Regions from separate parts of the Sporosarcina sp. GTC18466 genome, predicted to be linked through region 2. Evidence: a T-box and tRNA genes for the amino acid it is inferred to sense, from the RefSeq annotation. Region 2 holds a T-box; the other holds one or more tRNA genes.

Region 1 (3,417 bases), 1.2 Mb from region 2:
TTTTTGTTTTTCGAGCCTGTCAGCACCTGCGCAATGAGCGTCTTGCCAAACCTTTGTCCCATCCGGATCACGCATGACAGCACTTTTTGCACATCCACAGTCACATCATTCTTCTCCCGCGTATCCGTACAGTTCGCGCATCTTCCGCAATCGGACGCTTCTGTTTCGCCAAAGTAGGAAATGATGAATTTCTGCAGACAAGATTCCGTATGGCAATAATCGATCATCGACTGGAGCTTCTCGAGTTCTGCCGGCATCCGTCCCGCATCTTGCGACTGATCGATCAGGAACCGCTGGGTAATGACATCCTGCGAGGAGAAAAGCAATGTACATTCGCTATCGAGACCGTCACGGCCGGCACGACCCGCTTCCTGATAGTAGCTCTCCATGTTCTTCGGCATCTGATAGTGAATCACATACCTGATATTGCTTTTATCGATCCCCATCCCGAAAGCGTTCGTCGCGACCATCACTGTCGCTTCGTCCATCAGGAACCGTTCTTGCCCAGTCTGCCGCTCCACATCCGATAGGCCAGCATGATATTTCTCAGCCTTGATTCCCGATCGGTTCAGCATCAGGTGCAGCTGATCGACCGCTTTCCGCGTCGCCGCATAGATGATGCCTGCCTCTTCCTTGTTTTTCATCACATAGTCTTTGACGAATCGGTCGCGGTCCTGCCCCTTTATCACCGAGAAGGTCAGGTTGCTTCTTTCAAATCCTGTCATAACCGTGTTCTCTTCATCAATGTCGAGCTGGCTGCAAATATCATCACGTACAGCAGGCGTCGCCGTCGCGGTCAGCGCTAGTACGACCGGCCGTTTCTGAAATAACGGAATGACCCGGTTGATCATCCGGTAGCTCGGCCGAAAATCGTGGCCCCACTGAGAGATACAGTGTGCTTCATCAATCGCAATCATGGAAATATCCATTTTGGCCACCTGCTCGGTAAATGAAGGGGAATCAAACCGCTCAGGAGCAATATAGAGCAGCCGGTATTTCCCTTCCAGCGCATTGTCCATGATCCCGAAATACTCTTCAGATGACAAAGTGCTGTTGATGTATGCAGCTGGAATTCCAAGCTGGTACAGAGCGTCAACTTGGTCTTTCATCAACGAGATCAGCGGGGATATGACAAGGACGGTGCCTTCCGAGACGAGAGCCGGCACCTGATAGCAGATCGATTTCCCGCCTCCTGTCGGCATGACGCAAAGCGTATCATTCCCGGCAAGCACATTCCGGATCACCTGCTCCTGACCTGTCCGGAAACCGGGATAGCCAAAGTACGTATTCAGGGCTTGCAGCGCCTCATCCAATGTCCACACCCCCTTCTACACATGGAAAAAGCACCCGCCAAGGCGCTTTACGTCCGTAATTCCCTATCATTCCAACAGCATCCGTTCTTCATCCCGGCTATGGATTTCATTGACGACAAGCAACGCATAGAACTTCTGGAGAACAGATGGACTGAGTCCCTCTTTCTCACGAAGATCCTCGATATCTGCAACAATGATCCGAAGCAGGTCGTGGTCCCGTGTCAATTGGATGACCGCATCCCGGAGCTCCGGATTCTCCTGTTCGACTTCCCGGTAGAACCCCTGCTCCTCTGCGTCTGCATGGCTGATGACGCGCGTCTTCCAGTAATCGACTAACGCATCTGCCGCCCGGTCCGCTAGATCCCGGTCCCCTTTCTCCAGGAATCCGATCAGCTGGTCCGTCTTCTCGACAGCTCCTGATAGTCCGCCATCATGGATGGCTCGGTGCGCTTGCAATTGTTTTAATGCAGGTCCTGACATTCCCACCACTCCTTGTCCTCGTTCTTCTACCTACTAGAATACCAGAAGAAAGGGAATCGATAAACTGAAAGGGACCGGCATTGTGGTATATAAAAAGACAGCGCCTGAAGAAGCGGACTTCTTTTGGCACTGTCGTTTAAATATTCTATGTATGGCGGAGATGAGAGGATTTGAACCCCCGCGGCGCGTGAACGCCCTAACTGATTTCGAGTCAGTCCCCTTCAGCCTCTTGGGTACATCTCCGTAATGGAACAATAAACAGTATACACAAAATCGGAAAGCTTGTAAACAGGGAAACAGATTTTTTTATGGCCTGATCCTTCCTTCCATACCATAGAAAAGACACGCAGCAACTTGCTGCGCGCCTTCCACTTTCCAATTACACTTTTGCAATCCGGATGTTGCTCACCATCAGCACACCGAGGATCCCCATCAGAAAGACGAAGAACGCAGGACCGACATACGGGCTGAGGAAATAGCTCAACGTAAGGATTACACCTGCCGCAGTGATCGGCACTCCGACAAATGCTCCATCAAATTCCTTCACATTATAACGCGCAAGACGCACTGCACCTGTTATAATGAAGAAGATCGTCGCTGCCATTCCGACCCACAGCATTGCGGAAAGGTCGGTATGATAGATCAGCAGCGCAGGAGCCACACCGAATGAGATCAAATCGCTCAAAGAATCGAGCTCCTTGCCGAAAAGGGATTCCGCGTGGAAGTGGCGCGCCACCATCCCGTCAAACCGGTCGAACAGCGCTGCCAGGAAAATGAAGACAAGGCTCATATGGCTGAGGTCTTTTGTTATAAGAATGATAGCGATGACACCAAGGCTAAGGTTCATCAATGTAATGGCATTAGCAAGTTGGGCTTTGATTTTAGTATAATCAAGGTATCTTGATAAAAACATTTTTGTTCCTCCTACTATTCAATTTTTATTTCATACGCATAGGAGACGATCCAATGAAACGGACTCTATTTAAATATTTCGTGGAACTGACAGGCCATCCTGTCTCTTCCTCACTGCTCAAATTTATATCCGGCTCGAAAGTAAGCAAACCGCTGATACGTCCGTTTGCGTCAGCATATCGTATTAATGAGGGGGAAGCAGAATACCCCTTGGAAACATACGAAAGCCTGCAAGCCTACTTCACACGGAACTTGAAAGAGGGCATCCGCCCCGTCGATTCATCTCCGAATGCGCTCGTCTCTCCTGTGGACGGCTGCCTGAGCGCATGCGGCAGAATCCAAGATGATCAATCATTTTTAATCAAAGATCATCTTTATAGTATAAACGACATTCTCGGCGATGAAAAGGTGGCATCGGCCTATAAAAGCGGTTTCTACTATATTTTTTATTTATCACCGAGCCATTATCACCATTTCCACTATCCGATCGACGGAACTCTTATAACAAGGTATGCGCTTGGCGGCGTATCATTTCCTGTCAATGACCTGGGACAGCGTCTTGGCGACAGGCCGTTTGCGACGAACCAGCGGCTAATTTCGGAAATGGACACGGATCACGGAAAGATTGCCATCGTCAAAGTCGGTGCGCTGAACGTCAATAGCATCCAAATCCGTGATTCCTCTAAGGAATGCAAGAAAGGCGAGGAGTTCG
Region 2 (3,417 bases):
AGGTGCAGAAAGCCGTTTCGATCCCTGTTATGGCGAAAGTGCGGATTGGACATATTTCTGAAGCTCGTGTTCTTGAAGCGATGGGGGTCGACTATATCGATGAAAGTGAAGTGCTGACTCCTGCCGATGAGGAATTCCATCTATTGAAAAGCGATTATAAAGTGCCTTTTGTCTGCGGTGCTCGTGATCTTGGCGAAGCGGCGCGTCGTCTTGGTGAAGGTGCGAGGATGCTCCGGACGAAGGGAGAGCCGGGGACAGGCAATATCGTGGAAGCAGTCCGTCACCTGCGCAAAGTGAATGCGCAAGTGAATCAGATCATCCACATGAATCCGGATGAATTGATGGTAGCGGCAAGAGACTTGGCAGCGCCGTACGAGATTTTGCTTGCGATCCGTGAGGCGGGTCGTCTTCCGGTGACGAACTATGCGGCAGGCGGCGTTGCGACACCTGCTGACGCGGCACTCATGATGGAACTCGGTGCGGACGGCGTCTTCGTCGGTTCGGGCATCTTCAAATCAGATAATCCAGAACGATTCGCACGGGCGATTGTCCTCGCGACGGAGGATTTCCAGAACTACGATCTGATCGGTGACCTGTCGAAAGATATCGGCACGCCGATGAAAGGGATTGAAATCGGGAAGCTTGCGGAAAGTGAATTGATGGCAGTGCGCGGCGTCTGAACGGCATTCGATAAACCAGGGCGGAGATCTACCGTCTTGGTTTTTTGAACTCTTCCTGTTTTGCTGACCGTATAAAAGACAGAGGGAAGGAGGAGTACCTCATCCTGGCGTCACGTTCATCACGTTTGTCCCTGTCGGTATGGCCACGTTTATTTTTTGGTGCAATACGCCAAAAAGAAGGCAATTTCCATGCCGACTCAAGCGATCATCGCATTCATCCCTTGGGTTTCCTCTTGGGCTCGTGACATTCCTGGCGCCGCGTGAGATGATGATGTCCGGAAACCGACGAGGAGCCGATGTTTTCAGAGGACGCCATCTCTTACTAAAATAGGCGGTGCTGTGGGTGCTATACTAGTGACATGGATCCTGATTGCAAGCATCATTCAGGCAATACGATAGATAAGGGGATGTCTTTTTGGTGGAAATGCTGAAGGTGTTTGATGAAGAGTACCGGTATGTATGCAATGAAACACGGGACAATATCCATAAGGAAGGCCTCTGGCATGAAACGTTCCATTGCTGGCTCGTGGATCAGGAGCATGTGTATGTCCAGAAACGCAGTGTTGTCAAAAAAGACTTTCCAAGTATGTTCGACATTACAGCAGCGGGACATCTCATGGCGGATGAAGAAATGATGGACGGCATCCGGGAAGTGGAAGAGGAACTTGGCATACAGGTCGACCTGCCAAAAATCAGTTCAAAAGGATTCATTCGCGATTCCATCCATCTTCCATATTTTACAGACAATGAATTTGCGAATGTCTTTCTGTATCAATCCGCATGGCAGCCGGACGACTTTACACTGCAGGCGGAAGAGGTGGAGAGCATCCACGCCATACGAACCGAAGAACTGATCGCTTTATTCAGGGGAGAAGCCACAGATATTTCTTGCAGGGATGTGAAGATGGGCCGGATCACTGCGGTGAAGCTGTCTGACTTTGTTCCACATGAAACAGGTTACTTTGCGTTCATAGCAGACATATTGGAAGAGGGAACCGGATGACCCTTGCCAAAAGGATTCGCTTGTAGTACAGTAAGTGTACATTTAGTCCATATCGAAAGACGATGATGGGAAGCAGTAGCAAACCAGTCTTTTCAAGAGAGCCGGCGGGTGGTGCGAGCCGGTAAAGACAGTTGCGAATCCGTCCCTGAGGAGCACGGCTGAACGCCAGTAAGCTGTGCCGGTCACGGAACCGTTATTTCCGAGAGTGGATCGGCATGTTGCCGGTCAATTTGGGTGGCAACGCGGGTAGTTCTCGTCCCTTTTATAGGGGATGGAGGGCTTTTTTTATTGCCTGAAACCCATCATCGTCAACGAAAAAAGAGGAGGAACCATAATGCTGGATATTAAATTGCTCCGCGCGAATTTCGATGAAGTGAAGGAGAAGCTTTCGAAGCGCGGCGAGGATCTCAATGATCTCGACTTGTTCGTCGGCCTGGATGAAAAACGCCGGGAGCTGATTGCGAAAGTGGAAGTGCTGAAGGCGGAGCGGAATGAAGTTTCGCAAAAAGTTGCGGAGATGAAACGCAACAAGGAGAACGCGGATGATGTGATAGCCCGCATGCGCGAGGTTGGCGACGAGATCAAGAAGCTGGATGAGGAGCTTCATCAGGTGGAAGAGGATTTGAACTATGTGCTGATGCGCATACCGAACATTCCGCATGAGAGCGTGCCCGTCGGAGAAAGCGAAGACGACAACGTGGAAGTCCGTACATGGGGCGAGATTCCTGAATTCGGATTCGAAGCAAAGCCGCACTGGGAAATCGGAACGGATCTTGGCCTGCTTGACTTTGAAAGAGCGGCAAAAGTGACGGGCAGCCGCTTTGTCTTCTATAAAGGGCTCGGGGCACGCCTTGAACGGGCATTGATCAGCTTCATGCTGGACCTTCATGCGGACGAGCATGGCTACCAGGAGATGCTGCCGCCGTATCTGGTCAACCGTACCAGCCTGACAGGAACAGGTCAGCTTCCGAAGTTCGAAGAGGACGCATTCCTCATCGAGAAGGAAGATTACTTCCTGATCCCGACATCTGAAGTGCCGGTGACAAATTATTACCGCGACGAAATCCTCGACGGAGCGGACCTGCCGATCGCCTATACGGCGTACAGCACGAATTTCCGCTCCGAGGCAGGATCTGCAGGACGCGATACACGCGGCCTCATCCGCCAGCACCAGTTCAATAAAGTGGAGCTTGTGCGTTTCGTGAAGCCGGAGGAATCGTATGAGGAGCTTGAGAAATTGACGGGGCATGCGGAGAAAGTACTCCAGCTGCTTGGCTTGCCGTACCGCGTGTTGAAGATGTGCACAGCGGATCTCGGTTTCACGGCTGCGAAGAAATACGACATTGAAGTATGGATTCCGACGCAGGGGATGTACCGCGAGATATCGTCTTGCTCGAATTTCGAAGACTTCCAGGCGCGCCGGGCATCGATCCGTTTCCGCCGCGAGCAGGGAGCGAAGCCTGAATTCGTCCATACATTGAATGGCAGCGGACTTGCGGTCGGCCGGACGGTTGCTGCGCTTCTCGAGAATTATCAGCAAGAGGACGGTTCTGTCATCGTACCGGAAGTGCTTCGCCCGTACATGGGCGGCGTCGACGTCATCAAGTGATGCAAAAAGCCATGCGGAGGTCAATCGGCCTCCCGCATGGCTTTTTTCTGCGCTTTCTTTTTCTCCCGGAGCCCCCGGAAGAACGCTGTGAGCATCTCCCCGCATTCATTGCCGAGAACACCTTC

The links. A T-box is a leader RNA that pairs with one kind of tRNA and senses whether it is charged. The one in region 2 lies ahead of serS (serine--tRNA ligase), so its partner is inferred to be a tRNA-Ser.
Region 1: it has a tRNA-Ser gene. The T-box ahead of serS (serine--tRNA ligase) is inferred to sense a tRNA for this amino acid. The anticodon was not compared.

What each region holds. Positions count from the first base shown of each region.
Region 1 is NZ_AP044037.1:829,020-832,436, forward strand. It holds gene recQ (DNA helicase RecQ) at 1-1,313, opposite strand, end outside; gene ACZ5FK_RS04190 (hemerythrin domain-containing protein) at 1,380-1,793, opposite strand; tRNA gene ACZ5FK_RS04195 (tRNA-Ser) at 1,946-2,036, opposite strand; gene pssA (CDP-diacylglycerol--serine O-phosphatidyltransferase) at 2,173-2,706, opposite strand; gene asd (archaetidylserine decarboxylase) at 2,760-3,417, shown strand, end outside.
Region 2 is NZ_AP044037.1:1,992,684-1,996,100, reverse strand. It holds gene pdxS (pyridoxal 5'-phosphate synthase lyase subunit PdxS) at 1-680, shown strand, start outside; gene ACZ5FK_RS09700 (NUDIX hydrolase) at 1,105-1,683, shown strand; T-box leader at 1,737-1,947, shown strand; gene serS (serine--tRNA ligase) at 2,018-3,292, shown strand; gene tadA (tRNA adenosine(34) deaminase TadA) at 3,313-3,417, opposite strand, start outside.